DNA from 2 places in the Bradyrhizobium sp. CCGUVB1N3 genome. Region 1 is predicted to be linked to the other one. Evidence: predicted binding sites of a transcription regulator. Region 1 holds the regulator's gene; the other holds the start of a gene.
The links. The regulator PhoB, encoded in region 1, activates phosphate uptake and scavenging genes when phosphate is short. The targets are predictions, from matches to a motif close to TGTCATNNANCTGTCAT.
Positions count from the first base shown of each region.

Region 2: NLM33_RS07580 (glycerophosphodiester phosphodiesterase family protein) is a predicted target of PhoB. The motif match lies at 3,194-3,210, and genes of this name have one in related genera.

Region 1 is NZ_JANADR010000001.1:6,806,407-6,813,963, reverse strand. Features, by position in the region: gene apaG (Co2+/Mg2+ efflux protein ApaG) at 1-153, shown strand, start outside; gene NLM33_RS32415 (hypothetical protein) at 339-716, opposite strand; gene NLM33_RS32410 (Hsp33 family molecular chaperone) at 897-1,904, opposite strand; gene argF (ornithine carbamoyltransferase) at 2,055-2,978, opposite strand; gene NLM33_RS32400 (aspartate aminotransferase family protein) at 2,978-4,186, opposite strand; gene NLM33_RS32395 (GcrA family cell cycle regulator) at 4,642-5,154, shown strand; gene phoB (phosphate regulon transcriptional regulator PhoB) at 5,237-5,944, opposite strand; gene phoU (phosphate signaling complex protein PhoU) at 5,959-6,675, opposite strand; gene pstB (phosphate ABC transporter ATP-binding protein PstB) at 6,687-7,505, opposite strand; gene pstA (phosphate ABC transporter permease PstA) at 7,502-7,557, opposite strand, start outside.
Region 2 is NZ_JANADR010000001.1:1,601,382-1,608,938, forward strand. Features, by position in the region: gene NLM33_RS07570 (pyruvate dehydrogenase complex E1 component subunit beta) at 1-499, opposite strand, end outside; gene pdhA (pyruvate dehydrogenase (acetyl-transferring) E1 component subunit alpha) at 529-1,551, opposite strand; gene NLM33_RS07580 (glycerophosphodiester phosphodiesterase family protein) at 1,721-3,106, opposite strand; gene adh (aldehyde dehydrogenase) at 3,245-4,762, opposite strand; gene NLM33_RS07590 (GAF domain-containing protein) at 5,052-6,011, opposite strand; gene NLM33_RS07595 (ABC transporter substrate-binding protein) at 6,302-7,315, shown strand; gene NLM33_RS07600 (septum formation initiator family protein) at 7,490-7,557, opposite strand, start outside.

The sequences.
Region 1 (7,557 bases):
TACGAATACACCTCCGGCGTCCCGCTCTCGACCGCCTCGGGCTTCATGACCGGCCGCTACCAGATGGTCAACGAAAGCGGCGAGCGCTTTGAGATCGACGTGCCGACGTTTTCGCTCGATAGCCCGGACGGCGGCAAGCGGGTGTTGAACTAAGGCGTTCGCGCTGATCATTACACCACAGCTGTCATGCCCCGGCTTGACCGGGGCATCCAATACGCCGCGGCTCTTCGATTCAATCACTGTCGTCTCTGGAATACTGGATCGCCCGATCTATCGGGCGATGGCACCGCGTGTGTGGGTAGCCGGCCGCCATTGTGAAAGTCGAGCCGATGAACCCGTCACATCACCCGTATCGGAAGCGTCACCTTCACGCCCCGTCCAGCCGGAAACAGCGCTTCGAGGATCACGAGGTCGGAGCCGAGATAGCCGCGCTGGGAGGTGTAGATGGCCTGGACGCCGGGGACGCGGCGGCGGTTGCAGGCGCTGCGAACGTTGCTTTCGGCAAAGCGCGGAAAGACGCCGGTCTGGCGGATCGCAACGCGGCCGTGCTCGGGACCTTGAGCCACTCGCAAGACGACGGCGCCGGCGGAGGTGCAATCGGGATTGGTCGACCAAGCCTGATAGAGCATCAGTGGCCGGCCCGAAGCAACCACCTTGTCGGCCTGCGCGAGGCCCGCCGACATCAACGACGCAACGATACTCAGTACAATTCGCATGGTATCCCCCAAAGCCCAATGGCGAGCGACGATACACGCGGAAATTGCCGCGCGTCGAGAGAGCGCGCGGGATTGCGGGAGATTTTCGTGGGATTCTTTTACGGGGGCACGTAGGCGTGGCGGGTTACGCCTAGCGAACTGCGCTTCGCGCAGTCGCAAGGCTAACCCGCCCTACGAAATCTATGCGTTCTCGACACCGGCCTCATCCGGCGAGAACTCGTACACCGAGCTACAGAACTCGCAGGTCACGACGACCTTGTCGTCCTTCACCATCGCGGCGCGATCGTCCGGCGAAAAGCTCTTCAGCATCGCTGCCACCGCATCGCGCGAGCAGGAGCATTCCGCTTTCAGATTATGCGGATTGAACACGCGCACGCCGCGCTCGTGGAAGAGGCGGTACAACAGCCGCTCGCCGGAAAGATCGGGATCGATCAGCTCGACGTCCTCGACCGTGCCGATCAGCGAGCGCGCTTCGACCCAGGCATCGTCCTCGGCAACCGTGTGCGGCGTGGTGCCTTCGGGCGCGTCGCCGGGATGCAGGTCGGCCTGTCGCGCGCGCTCCGGAGCCTTCGGCAGGAACTGCATCAAGAGGCCCCCGGCGCGCCAGCGGCGCTTGCCGCCGTCGCTCGAGCGCCATTCCTCGCCGACGGCGAGGCGCACCTGGGTGGGGATCTGCTCGGAGCGCAGGAAGTACTCATGCGCGGCATCTTCCAGGCTGCCACCGTCGAGTGCGACGAGCCCCTGGTAGCGGCTCATATCCGCGCCCTGGTCTATGGTCATGGCGAGATGGCCGCGGCCGAGCAGCGAGCCGGAGTCCTTGGCCTCGCCGAGCCGCGAGGCGTCGTAGCGGGCATAGGCGCGCAGGCGGTCGGGCGCATTGAAGTCGACCACCAGGAACGACACCGGGCCGTCGGTCTGGGCCTGGAGGATGAAGCGGCCCTCGAATTTCAGCGCCGAGCCAAGCAGCGTCGTCAGCACGATCGCCTCGCCGAGTAGCTTGCCGACCGGCGCGGGGTAATCGTGCTTGGTGAGGACCTCGTCGAGCGCAGGCCCGAGCCGGGTCAAGCGCCCGCGCACGTCGAGCGCATCGACCTCGAAAGGCAGCACCGCATCGTCGACGGGAACGGAAGACGGCGCGCGAACCGGGCTTTCGGGCCCGGCTTTGATGTCAGGGGATTGGGAGACCATGGCGCTCTATCTGGGGTCGGAGGAGATGAAATGGAAGGGGCGCGGGGCAACGCAGCCCGGACGCTGTTTTGATCGCAAACGATACAGCAAATTCGGCGTCGTCCTGGCTTTCGCCAGGACGACGCTTCGGATCTACGCCACCGCGTCGAATTACTTCACCGCGTCAAAGCACCAAGCCAAGATACCCTTCTGCGCGTGCAGGCGGTTTTCGGCCTCGTCGAACACGACGGACTGGGGACCATCGATCACCTCATCGGTGACCTCCTCGCCGCGATGGGCGGGCAGGCAGTGCATGAACAGCGCATCGGGCTTGGCCAGCGACATCAGCTTGGCGTTGACCTGATAGGGCTTGAGCACGTTGTGGCGATGCTCGCCTTCCTTGTCGCCCATCGAGACCCAGGTGTCGGTGACGACGCAATCGGCGCCGCGCACCGCGGCTTCCGGATCGGTGCCGAGCATGATCGGGGCGCCCGTCGCCTTGACCCAGTCGCGCATCGCCTTCTTCGGCGCGAGCTCCGGCGGGGTCGCGACGTTGAGGTTGAACTTGAAGCGTTCGGCGGCATGCGCCCAGGAGGCGAGAACGTTGTTGTCGTCGCCGGTCCAGGCCACCGTCTTGCCCTCGATCGACCCGCGATGCTCCTCATACGTCATGAGGTCGGCCATCACCTGGCAGGGATGCGAACGCCGCGTCAGGCCGTTGATGACAGGCACGGTCGCGTTGGCCGCGAGTTCGAGCAGCGCATCGTGATTGAGGATGCGGATCATGATGGCATCGACATAGCGCGACAGCACGCGCGCGGTGTCGGCGATGGTCTCGCCGCGGCCGAGCTGCATCTCCGCACCGGTGAGCATGATGGGCTCACCGCCGAGCTGGCGCATGGCGACATCGAACGACACCCGCGTCCGCGTCGACGGACGCTCGAAGATCATCGCCAGCGTCTTGCCCTCGAGCGGCCTGACCGGCTGATGCGCCTTCTGCTTCGCCTTCATGGCGGAGGAAGCGGCGAGCATGCTCTTGAGCTCCGACAGCGGCAGCTCGTTGATGTCCAGGAAGTGCTTGGGCGTCTTGCTCATCAGCTTGCCGCCGGCGTCTTGAGAGTGGATTCAATCGCCGTGCAGGCACGCTCGAGCCGCGCGACGCCCTCCTCGATCTCCGCCTCGGTGACGATCAAAGGCGGCAGGAAGCGCACGACGTTGTCGCCGGCGCCAACGGTGAGCAGCTTTTCGTTGCGCAACGCCGTGGCGAGATCGCCCGAGGGCACCACGGCCTTGAGGCCGATCAAAAGCCCCTCGCCGCGCACCTCGCTGACGACATCAGGATGGCGGTCGATCACGGAGGCGAGCTTCTGCTTGAGCAACAGCGACATTTTCTGCACGTGATCGAAGAAGCCGGGCTTGAGCATGACGTCGAGCACGGCGTTCGCCGCGGACACGGCGAGCGGATTGCCGCCGAAGGTCGAGCCGTGCGAGCCGGGCGTCATGCCGGAGGCGGCCTCGGCGGTCGCAAGGCACGCGCCGATCGGAAAGCCGCCGCCGAGCGCTTTCGCAAGCGACATCACGTCGGGGGTCACGCCGAGGCGGCGATGTGCAAAGAGTTCGCCGGTGCGGCCCATGCCGGTCTGCACCTCGTCGAAGGCGAGCAACAGGCCATGCTCGTCACAGAGCTGGCGCAGCGCGCGATAGAAGGCGGGAGGAGCCGAGCGCACGCCGCCCTCGCCCTGGATCGGCTCGATCAGGATGCCGGCAGTCTGCGGGCCGATCGCCTTCTTGACGGCTTCGAGGTCGCCATGCGGCACCTGGTCAAAGCCGTCGAGCGGCGGGCCGAAACCTTCGAGATATTTCGCCGAGCCGGTCGCCGCGAGCGTTGCAAGCGTGCGGCCGTGGAAAGCGCCCTCGAAGGTGATCATGCGGTAGCGCTCGGGATGGCCCTTGGAGGCGTGATAGCGGCGCACCACCTTGATCACGCATTCCATCGCCTCGGCGCCGGAATTGCAGAAGAACACGAAGTCCGCAAAGCTCTCGTTGCAGAGCCTGACTGCGAGCTTCTCGCCATCCGGGCTCTGGAACAGGTTCGACATGTGCCAGAGCTTCGTCGCCTGCTCCTGCAGAGCCTTGACCAGATGCGGATGTGCGTGACCGAGCGCATTCACGGCGACGCCCGAGGTGAAATCGAGATAGCGCTCGCCATTGGTTGAGACCAGCCAGCAGCCTTCGCCGCGCTCGAAGCCGAGCTCGGCCCTGGCGAAAACGGGAAGCAGATGCGTCGCGGCGCTCTTGGTCATGGCGGTCACTTGGATGTTGGGGCCGGCTGAGGCTGCGTTGCGCAGCGCATCATTGACCTGCCCGGAAAACGAAACGTGCCGCCTTTTAAGGGCGGCACGTGTCACTATTTTATGCCTGGAAAAACCGCTGTCAATGCCGCCAGAAGGCCCCTGCAAGCCGCGCGGCCCGTAGTCTTGCGGTGGCAATTTTGAGTTCTTTTAGCGACGGAACATGTGGACGCTGGGCCGCAGACTCTTGCGCGGGAGTCACGCCATATTGTAGCGTTTCCCCCGTCAGATACGACATCTCGTGCAGCAGTTCTGATCCTCTTAGTCCTCATGTACCGGCGTAACGTTCAGGTGCGTTTTCGCGCCCGGCGAGCCTTAAGGGATTCTGGCAGCACGGGTTTTTCGAGGCTTAGACATCGCCACGCGGCCCCAAGGATTGGCAGGCGCGCGGCGAGGGGAAGGGTGCAATGACGGTTTTGACCTGGTCCGACGATCGCGTCGAGCAATTGAAAAAGCTCTGGGAAGCCGGGCTTTCGGCCAGCCAGATCGCTGCCGAGCTCGGAAATGTGACGCGCAACGCCGTAATCGGCAAGGTGCACCGGCTGGGCCTGTCCGGCCGCGCCAAGACCCCGTCCTCGGCGGCTCCGCGGCCGCGCAAGGCGCGCCCGGCGCAGCACATGATGCGGGTGAGCCGCCCGATCTCGCGCGGCAACACCGCCCTCGCCCAGGCCTTCGAGGTCGAGGTCGAGCCCGATCCGATCACCTATGACAACGTCGTTCCGATGAGCCAGCGCCTGTCGCTGCTCGAGCTCAACGAAGCGACCTGCCATTGGCCGGTCGGCGATCCCTCGAGCCCGGATTTCTTCTTCTGCGGCGGCAAGTCGCTCTCGGGCCTGCCCTACTGCGCGCAGCATTCGCGCGTCGCCTACCAACCGGCCGCCGACCGCCGCCGCGCTCCGGCCAAGCCCGGCACGCGCTGAGTTCGGCCACAAACGACAACGTCCCGGCGCAAGGCCGGGACGTTTGATCGAGAGACGTCAGCGCGCCATCCGGCGCGCTTTTTTACGTCTGCTCCGCCTTCGCAAACCGATCATCCAGCGCGTAGCCGGCGCCGCGGACGGTGCGGATCGGATCCTGCTCGCGGCCGAGATTGAGCAGCTTGCGCAGGCGGCCGATGTGGACATCGACGGTGCGCTCGTCGATATAGATGTCGCGGCCCCAGACGCTGTCGAGCAGCTGCTCGCGCGAGAACACGCGGCCCGGATGCTCCAGGAAGAACTCCAAGAGGCGATATTCGGTCGGGCCAAGGTCGATCGGCCGTCCGGAGCGCGCGACGCGGCGTTTTTCACGATCCAGCTCGATGTCGCCGTAGGCAAGTATGGTCGCAAGCCGCTCGGGGCTCGCACGCCTGAGCAGGCCTTTCACGCGCGCGAGCAACTCGGGCACCGAGAACGGCTTGACGATGTAGTCGTCGGCGCCGGTGGCAAGCCCGCGCACCCGCTCGCTCTCCTCACCGCGCGCCGTGAGCATGATGATCGGCAACCCCTTGGTCTCGGGCCTTGCGCGAAGCCTGCGGCACAGCTCGATGCCGGACAGGCCCGGCAGCATCCAGTCGAGCACGATCAGGTCGGGGATGTGCTCCTTGAGGCGGGTGTCGGCGTCGTCGCCGCGCATCACCGTCTCGACATCGTAGCCGTCGCCTTCGAGGTTGTAGCGCAACAGCTCGGTCAGCGCTTCCTCGTCCTCAACAACCAAAATGCGTGCGCCCATGGCGTCGTCGCTCCTTAAGTGTTCGGCACGGTCGTGGCGAAGGTCGTCATGTCGCCCTTCGGACGCTTGTCCGCGATGGCCTGACCTTCGATCATGTAGAAGACGGTCTCGGCGATATTGGTCGCATGATCGCCGATCCGCTCGATGTTCTTGGCGCAGAACATCAAATGGATGCAGAACGAGATGTTGCGCGGATCCTCCATCATGTAGGTGAGGAGCTCGCGGAACAGCGAGGTACAGATCGCGTCGACCTCCTCGTCGCCTTTCCAGACCATCATCGCCGCCGGCAGGTCATGCGCGGCATAGGCGTCCAGCACCGACTTGACCTGCTGCTGCACGAGGTCGGTCATGTGCTCCAGGCCGCGGAACAGCTTGAGCGGATGGAAATCGGTCTCGAGCGCGGCAACGCGCTTGCCCATGTTCTTGGCGAGGTCGCCGATCCGCTCCAGATCGGTCGCAACGCGCATGGCGCCGACGATTTCGCGCAGGTCGACCGCCATCGGCTGGCGACGTGCGATCGTGAGCACGGCGCGCTCCTCGATCTTTTTCTGGAGCGCGTCGATTTCGGCGTCGGTTGCCACCACGCGCTGGCCGAGCGCGACGTCACGGCGGATCAGCGCATCGACGGAATCGACGATCATGCGCTCGGCAAGGCCGCCCATCTCCGCGACGAGCCGCGTGAGCTCCTGGAGGTCGGTGTCGAAGGCCTTTGCGGTATGTTCAGAAGCCATTTCCTGTCTCCTCAGCCGAAGCGGCCGGTGATGTAGTCCTGTGTGCGCCGGTCGCTGGGCGACGTGAAGATCTTGCTGGTCTCGTCGAACTCGATCAGCTCGCCGAGATACATGAAGGCGGTCTTGTCGGAGACGCGCGCCGCCTGCTGCATGTTATGGGTGACGATCGCGATCGTGTAGTCCTCGGCGAGCTCCTGGATCAGCTCCTCGACCTTGGCGGTCGAGATCGGATCGAGCGCCGAGCAGGGCTCGTCGAACAGGATCACCTCGGGACGCACCGCCACGGTGCGGGCGATGCAGAGGCGCTGCTGCTGGCCGCCGGAAAGCGACAGGCCCGACGCGTTGAGCTTGTCCTTGACCTCGTTCCACAGCGCGCCGCCGCGCAGCGCCTTCTCGACCCGGTCGTCCATCTCGGACTTCGAGATCTTCTCATAGAGGCGGATGCCGAAGGCGATGTTCTCGTAGATCGTCATCGGGAACGGCGTCGGCTTCTGGAACACCATCCCGACCCGGGCCCGCAGCAGGTTGAGGTCGAGCCTGGGGTCGAGGATGTTGGTCTGGTCGAGCATGAGCTGACCGGTGGCGCGCTGGCCCGGATAGAGGTCGTACATCCGGTTGAAGATGCGCAGCAGGGTCGACTTGCCGCAGCCGGACGGGCCGATGAACGCCGTGACACGGTTGGTGCCGAGCGTCAGGTTGATGTTCTTCAGCGCGTGGTGCTCGCCGTAATAGAAGTTGAGGTTGCGCACCGTCACCTTGGCCGGAGCCTCGGGCAGTGTCGGCGACGCCTGACGCCCGGTGGAACTTACGGAAACGGACAGATCGCTCATTTTGCAGTCCTCTCGGCGCCAAGAATGCGCGCGCCAATGTTCAGGGCAAGCA
Region 2 (7,557 bases), 5.2 Mb from region 1:
GATACTCAGCGACCTCTTCGCCCATGATGAAGACGTCGGGATCACGCCGCATCTCCTCGGCCATGGCATCGCGCAACGCTTCGCGGATGGTCTGGGTGACCATCTCCGTGCCGGCGGGCACTTCTGGATCGGGCTCCGCGACAGCCTGCGGCGCGGCGGATTTCGGCGCGGGCGCCTCGGCCTTCGCAGCGGCAGGCGCGGCTTCCGCGGCGGGCTTGGCGGGCGCAGGTGCCTTGGCGAGATCGGCGGCGCTCTCGCCATCGGCGAGGATCGTCGCGATCGGCGTGTTCACCGCGACGTCGGCGGTGCCTTCGGGAATCAGGATCTTGCCGAGCGTACCTTCATCGGTCGCCTCGACCTCCATGGTCGCCTTGTCGGTCTCGATTTCGGCGATCACGTCGCCCGACTTGATCGTCTCGCCCTCTTTTTTCAGCCATTTGGCGAGGTTGCCCTTTTCCATCGTGGGCGACAGCGCGGGCATCAGCACTTGAATTGGCATATCGACTCCAAAAGAAAGCTTGCGCGCTTTTAGCGGTAAACGTCGGTCCAGAGCTCGGAGGCATCCGGCTCGGGATCATGCTGGGCAAAGTCTGCGGACGCGTTGACGATGTCGCGGACCTCGGCGTCGATCGCCTTCAGATCCTGCTCGCTCATCTTGGCGGCCAGGAGGCGGTTGCGCACCTGCTCGATCGGGTCCTGGTCGTGACGGACCTTCTCGACCTCCTCGCGCGTGCGGTATTTTGCGGGATCCGACATCGAATGTCCGCGATAGCGATAGGTCTGCATCTCCAGGATGACCGGGCCCTTGCCGGCGCGGCACCAAGCGACCGCTTCGTCGCCGGCGGCCTTCACCGCGCGGACGTCCATGCCGTCGACCTGATGACCGGGGATGTTGAAGGACAGGCCGCGCTTGGAGAAATCCTGGAGCGCGGACGCGCGCGAGACCGACGTACCCATGGCGTAGCGGTTGTTCTCGATGACAAAGATCGCAGGCAGCTTCCAGAGCTCCGCCATGTTGAAGCTCTCGTAGACCTGGCCCTGGTTCGAAGCACCATCGCCGAAATAAGCGACGGCGACACTGTCATTGCCGCGATACCGATTGGCGAAAGCGAGGCCCGCACCGAGCGAGACCTGGGCGCCGACGATGCCGTGGCCGCCGTAAAACTTCTTCTCCACGCTGAACATGTGCATGGAGCCGCCCTTGCCCTTGGAATAGCCGCCGCGGCGGCCGGTGAGTTCGGCCATGACGCCATTGGCTTCCATGCCGGTGGCGAGCATGTGGCCGTGATCGCGATAGCCGGTGATGACCTGGTCGCCGTCCTTCAGCGCCATCTGCATGCCGACCACCACGGCCTCCTGGCCGATATAGAGATGGCAGAAGCCGCCGATCGCACCCATGCCGTAGAGCTGGCCGGCCTTTTCCTCGAACCGCCGGATCAGGAGCATTTCGCGGAGCGCCTTCAGCTCCTGCTCCCTGGTGAATTCCGGGGGCGAACCGCCGTTGGTCTTGTCTTGTGGAGAGCTTGCGGCGGCTTTCTTGGGTGCGGCCATGGGAATTCCGGGTCAGAGAAAACTAAGCCCTCTCTAACCCAACTCAAACGCGCGCGAAAGCGCTGCGGCGACGCCATACGATTTTCATTATGCCGCAGTGCAGCGTGACCGAAATATTGCAAAACCTTTGGCGCCGATCAGGCAACATTAGCTCTCCGTGAAGCCGCCCTCACCAGCCGAGCTCGCGCAGATAGGCTGCGCGGGCGCCAACTCCGGTATGCGTGAAGTCGGTAAAGACCCCATCCACGCCGAGACGGAAGAATTTGAGATATTCGAGGCTTGGATCGCCATGATAGTCGCCAGCCAGGTACTTCTTCTCGTTCCGGAAAGTGAAGACGTGCACGAACAGGCCGAGCTTGTGCGCGTCGGCAACGAGGCTGGTCGCTTCCTGCGTCGAAGCCTCTGGCGTCGATCCCTTGTAGGGAGTGCCGTCGGCGTTGCTGTCCTTCCACGGCGAAATCTTGAGCGGAACGATATAGGGCTTCCACGGACCAATGCCGTCGGCATAGGTCTTGATCTCCGCAAGGCCCTCGGAGGTTAGCATCGCATCATACAAGCGCGCGTCACCCGAAATCGTCCAATCGAACGGACGCGAATTGGTGATGTTGTCGTTGAGGACCTTGCCGTTCTTGAAGTCGACACCGTTGCCATCGATGAGCTGGACCTGCCGCGTCTCCAGTCCATGGCTGCGCATGTATTTCAGGCTGCCGGGCTCGAAGCTCTGAACGAGGATGGGGGCCTCCTTCGCGTTGAGGCCGTTGTCCTTGATGATCTTGATCAACGCATCCTCGAGCGGGTGGCTGCCGGGCGCGCCACAGCCATTGGCAATCGCCTGGGCATTGTTCCAGGTCGGATTCTTGGTTTCCGGATAGACGGCGATGGGACGCCCCGTCTCCTTGCTCTTGACCTTGGCGATGTCGATGATGTCCTGGAAACTGATGATCGGGAACTTGCCGTTGAAGACCTTCGGCCTTTCGTTGGCCGCATCATAGGTGGTGCCGGCGATCCAATCCTTCAGCTCGGCCATGGTGAAGTCGGTGATCGACCAATCATTGGTATGGTCCTCGCCGTCCACGATCAGCGATTTCAGCACGGATTTGGGGTCGGCCGGATTGGTGAGATCCGTGAGGTAGTCAGCAGGTGTGCTGGGGGAAGAAGGAGCCTTGACGCGCACGCCGGGCACCGTGCGCTTGCGGGCCGCAACCGCCGGATTGGTCTTCGCCACCTCGGCGACGTTGGTATTGTCGTTCAGCCAAGGGTTGTGACGTGCGACCAGGACACAATCCTTGGTCAGGTGCAGGTCCTCTTCGAGCGCGTCGGTTCCAAGCGCTGCGGCAAGGTCATACGATGCCTCGGTCTCTTCGGGCACCAGCCCCGGCAGGCCGCGATGGCCGAGGATCAGTGGCGGCTTTCCGTCGAGGGTCAGGACGTTCTTGGCGCCGGCTGGCGCCGAACCGGCCTGTGCAAAGGCCGTCGATGGCGGGAGGAACGCCAAAGCCACCGCGCCGAACAGCATCGCTCCAACACGCACCCGTCGTAAACGACCGTCCTTCATGGCCAAGCCTCCCTCTTTCGCCCGGCAGCGCTCGAACGCCACAGGGGCCGAGCTGAATAGCTCGGCCCCTCGTCTTGTCTCAATTCTTTGACGAAGGGATGACGGAGGCGGCGCCGCACTGGCGCCGCCTCTAGTCGATCAGAAGAAACCGAGCTTCTTCGGGCTGTAGCTGACCAGGAGGTTCTTGGTCTGCTGATAGTGATCGAGCATCATCTTGTGGGTCTCGCGACCGACACCGGACTGCTTGTAGCCGCCGAACGCCGCGTGCGCGGGATAGGCGTGGTAGCAGTTGGTCCAGACCCGGCCTGCCTGGATGGCGCGGCCAAAGCGGTAGCAGCGATTGGCATCGCGGCTCCAGACACCGGCCCCCAAGCCGTAGAGCGTGTCGTTGGCGATCGCGAGCGCTTCCTCGTCGGTCTTGAAGGTCGTGACCGATACGACGGGGCCAAAGATCTCCTCCTGGAAGATCCGCATCTTGTTGTGGCCGTGGAACACGGTCGGCTGGACGTAGTAGCCGCCCGCGAGATCGCCGCCGAGGCTCGCGCGGCCACCGCCGGCCAGGACCTTCGCCCCTTCCTTCTTGCCGATGTCGATATAGGAAAGAATTTTCTCCAGCTGCTCGCCGGAGGCCTGGGCACCGATCATGGTGTCCGCGGCGCGCGGATCGCCCTGCTTGATGGCGGCGACGCGCTTCAGCGCCCGCTCCATGAAGCGGTCGTAGATGCCCTCATGGACCAGCGCACGGCTCGGACAGGTGCAGACCTCGCCCTGGTTGAGCGCGAACATCACGAAGCCTTCGATCGCCTTGTCGAAGAAATCGTCGTCTTCGGCGGTGACGTCCTTGAAGAAGATGTTCGGCGATTTGCCGCCGAGCTCGAGCGTGACGGGAATCAGGTTCTGTGCGGCATATTGCATGATCAGCCGACCCGTCGTGGTCTCGCCGGTGAAGGCGATCTTGGCGATACGCGGGCTGGACGCGAGCGGCTTGCCGGCCTCCAGGCCAAAGCCGTTGACGATGTTGAGGACGCCGGGCGGCAAGAGGTCGCCGACGATCTCGGCCCAGACCATGATCGAGGCTGGCGTCTGCTCGGCCGGTTTCAGCACCACGCAGTTGCCCGCGGCGAGCGCAGGCGCGAGCTTCCAGCACGCCATCAGCAGCGGGAAGTTCCAGGGGATGATCTGGCCGACCACGCCGAGCGGCTCATGGAAATGATAGGCGATAGTGTCATGGTCGATCTCGCCGATTGAGCCTTCCTGGGCACGAACGACGCCGGCGAAATAGCGGAAGTGATCGATCGCGAGCGGCAGGTCGGCGGCGCGGGTCTCGCGGATCGGCTTGCCGTTATCCCAGGTCTCGGCGATCGCGAGCCGCTCGAGATTTTCTTCCATGCGGTCGGCGATCCGGTTCAGGACCGCGGCGCGCTCGGCGACGCTGGTGCTGCCCCAGGCGGCCTTGGCGGCATACGCGGCATCGAGCGCGGCCTCGACGTCCTGGTGATCGGAGCGCGCGATCTTGCAGACGACCTGGCCGTTCACCGGCGAAGCGTTGTCGAAATATTTGCCGGATTGTGGGGCGACGAATTTGCCGCCGATGAAATTGTCGTACTTCGCGGCGAAGGGAACTTCCGTGACGTTGAGGAATTCGACCTTGTTCATGTTCACTCCCGATGTTGCTGTTTGCGCGATCGTCGTGTGTTCACGACTTGCGCAGACCATGTCGCGGGAGATGTTTTCTGTCAGCCCAGGTGGGAGCGATGATGGAGGCGACCTGTCGCAGTACTGCGACAGCTTCACTCACCACAACTACCGACCTCATCCTGAGGAGCCGCGAAGCGGCGTCTCGAAGGATGGCCGCGGGCACAGTCGGGCCTGCATGGTTCGAGACGGCGCTTACGCGCCTCCTCACCATGAGGAGCTAGAATGTACGTTGGGAAAAAGCAGGAGCTCAGTGCTTCAGCTCGAACCGCTTGAGCTTTCGGTGCAGCGTGGCTCGGCTGACGCCAAGGGCCTTGGCGGCTGCGGACACATTGCCACCCGCGCGCAACAGCGCCCGCTGCAAGACCGCGCGCTGGCCACCGGCGAGGTGGTCGCGCGCCGCATCGCCACCGAGAAGATCGGCTGCGGGCACCGGCTGCAGCGGGCGGCCGGGCGCGATCCCAAGTCCGACCCGGGCGGACCTCGTCGCGCCTATCACGAGATCATCACCATCGACCGCGACGAGGCCGCCGCAATGGCCGTCGGCCGACGGCCTCAGCACGATGCGGGCATGGGCAAAGGCGTTGCGAAACAGATCGGCCTCGATGCGTTTTGCCGCTTCGCCTGCGGCGAGCGCGATCAGATTGGCGAAGGCATCGGTGCGGTCGGCGCGGCAGGAGGAGACGTCGAGCACGCCGGCGAGTATCCCGTCATGATCGTAGATCGGTACAGCGGTGCAGCTCAGAAGCGTGTTGCGGGTGAAGAAATGCTGGTCGCGGTCGATGGTCAGCGGCCGCTGCTCGACGAGGGAGGTGCCGATACCGTTGGTACCCTCATGCTCCTCGCTCCAGACCGCGCCGATCCACAGGCCCCAGGATTGGAAAGTTGAGTCGTCGGCCGGCGCGCCGCGGCGATCGACCGGAATGCCCTCGCGATCGGCGAGCAGCACGCAACAGCCGGCAGCGCCAACCGCCTGATAGAGCCGGTCCATCGTACCTTGCGCGGCCGACAGCAGCGGCGCGACGCGATCGCGCGCATGGTATAGCTCGGCCTCGGTGAGGCGGATCGGCGGCCTGCGGCCCGAGGGATCGAGATGATGCAATCGGGAGGAACGGCACCACGAGGCCACGAGCGCGGAACGTGCCGCCTGGCCTGACGCGATGGCGGCCTCGACACGGGCCGCGTGATGCGGGTGCATTTGCCCATTCATCACTGTTTCCTCCGAATGGCAGTCTAGATGCTGCCGGCGTAGCCCGGTTGATCTGCGTCAATCCTGAAAGGGCCGCGCGCAAGAAGGCATGAACCCGCACCGCCGTTGCCGTCAAGACGGAAGTGCCGCATCCATTTACGACCTTCGACATAGGCGCAAAAAACCGAATAACACCGCACCATCGCAAAAGTTGGAACGCGCGTTTCACGCGGCGATCGAAAAACAGAATAGAGCGAAAACAGCGCGTCACCTATGCTGGAAGCATCAAGAGACTTTCAGCAGGAGCCGTCGTGACCAGCCCGTTCTCACTCTCAAGACGTTTCCTGCTCGGCGCACTTGCAGGCGGACTCGTTGCCGGCAGCGCGAAAACGCAAGGCGCGCCGGCAGAGATCGATCTCAGCGGCGCCACGCTGCGCGTTGCCTATTACAAGGGGGGTTGGCGCGCCCTGCTCCAGGCTGCCGGCGAAGACAGGACGCCCTACAAGATCGACTGGAAGGAGCTCAACAACGGCGTGCTGCACATCGAGGCGCTGAACAGCGACGCGCTCGATCTCGGCTCAGGCAGCGAAATTCCCGCCATGTTCGCCGCACGCAAGAACGCCGGCGTGCGCTTCATCGCAGTCACCCACGAAGACCTCAACACCCAGGTCACCGTAGCAGCTAAGGACGCGCCGATCCATTCGATCGCCGATCTCAAAGGCAAGAAGGTCGGTTATGTCCGCGCCACGACCGCGCACTATTTCCTCGCCAAGCAGCTCGAGGAAGCCGGGCTGTCCTTCAATGACATCGAGGCCATCAACCTGACACCATCGGACGGCTATTCCGCCTTCGCCTCGGGCAAGCTCGATGCGTGGGCGATCTACGGCTACAACGGCCAGCTCGCGATCTCCAGGCAGGGCGCGCGCCTGCTCAAGACCGGCGTCGGCTATCTCTCCGGAAATTTCCCGATCTATGCCAATCCCAAGGCGATCGACGATCCCTTGCGGCATGCGGCGCTCGCCGACTTCCTGCTGCGCATCCAGCGTGCCTACGCTTTCGCCAACAAGAATTTCCAGGTCTATGCGACGGCGCAGGTCGCGGAAACGCATCTGCCGATTGAGGACATCCTCGATCAATTCGCCCATCGCAGCGCCGATTTCTCGCTCGTAGGCGTCACGCCGGATGTGCCCGTGACCCACCAGAAGGTTGCCGACACTTTCCTCAAGCTCGGCGTGCTCGACGCGCAGACGGACGTCGCAAAATTCTGGGATACGAGTTTCAGCGATGTCCTCGCCAAGGGCGCGGCGAAGCTGGCGACACTCTGATCTCGCCGCGTCGTCAGACCCTCATGGTGAGGAGCGCGAAGCGCGTCTTCGGACGATGCTGCGCATCGCCGGGCGAACCATGAACGCCCCAAGCTATCCGCGGCCATCCTTCGAGACGCCCGCGTCGCGCGGGCTCCTCAGGCGAGGAGTAGAGAGCGTTGTGATGCAGGAGAACTAATTCGAATTGTTCATCCGCACGAGATCGTGCGGATTGACGAACTGGAGCTGGAAGCGCGCACGCT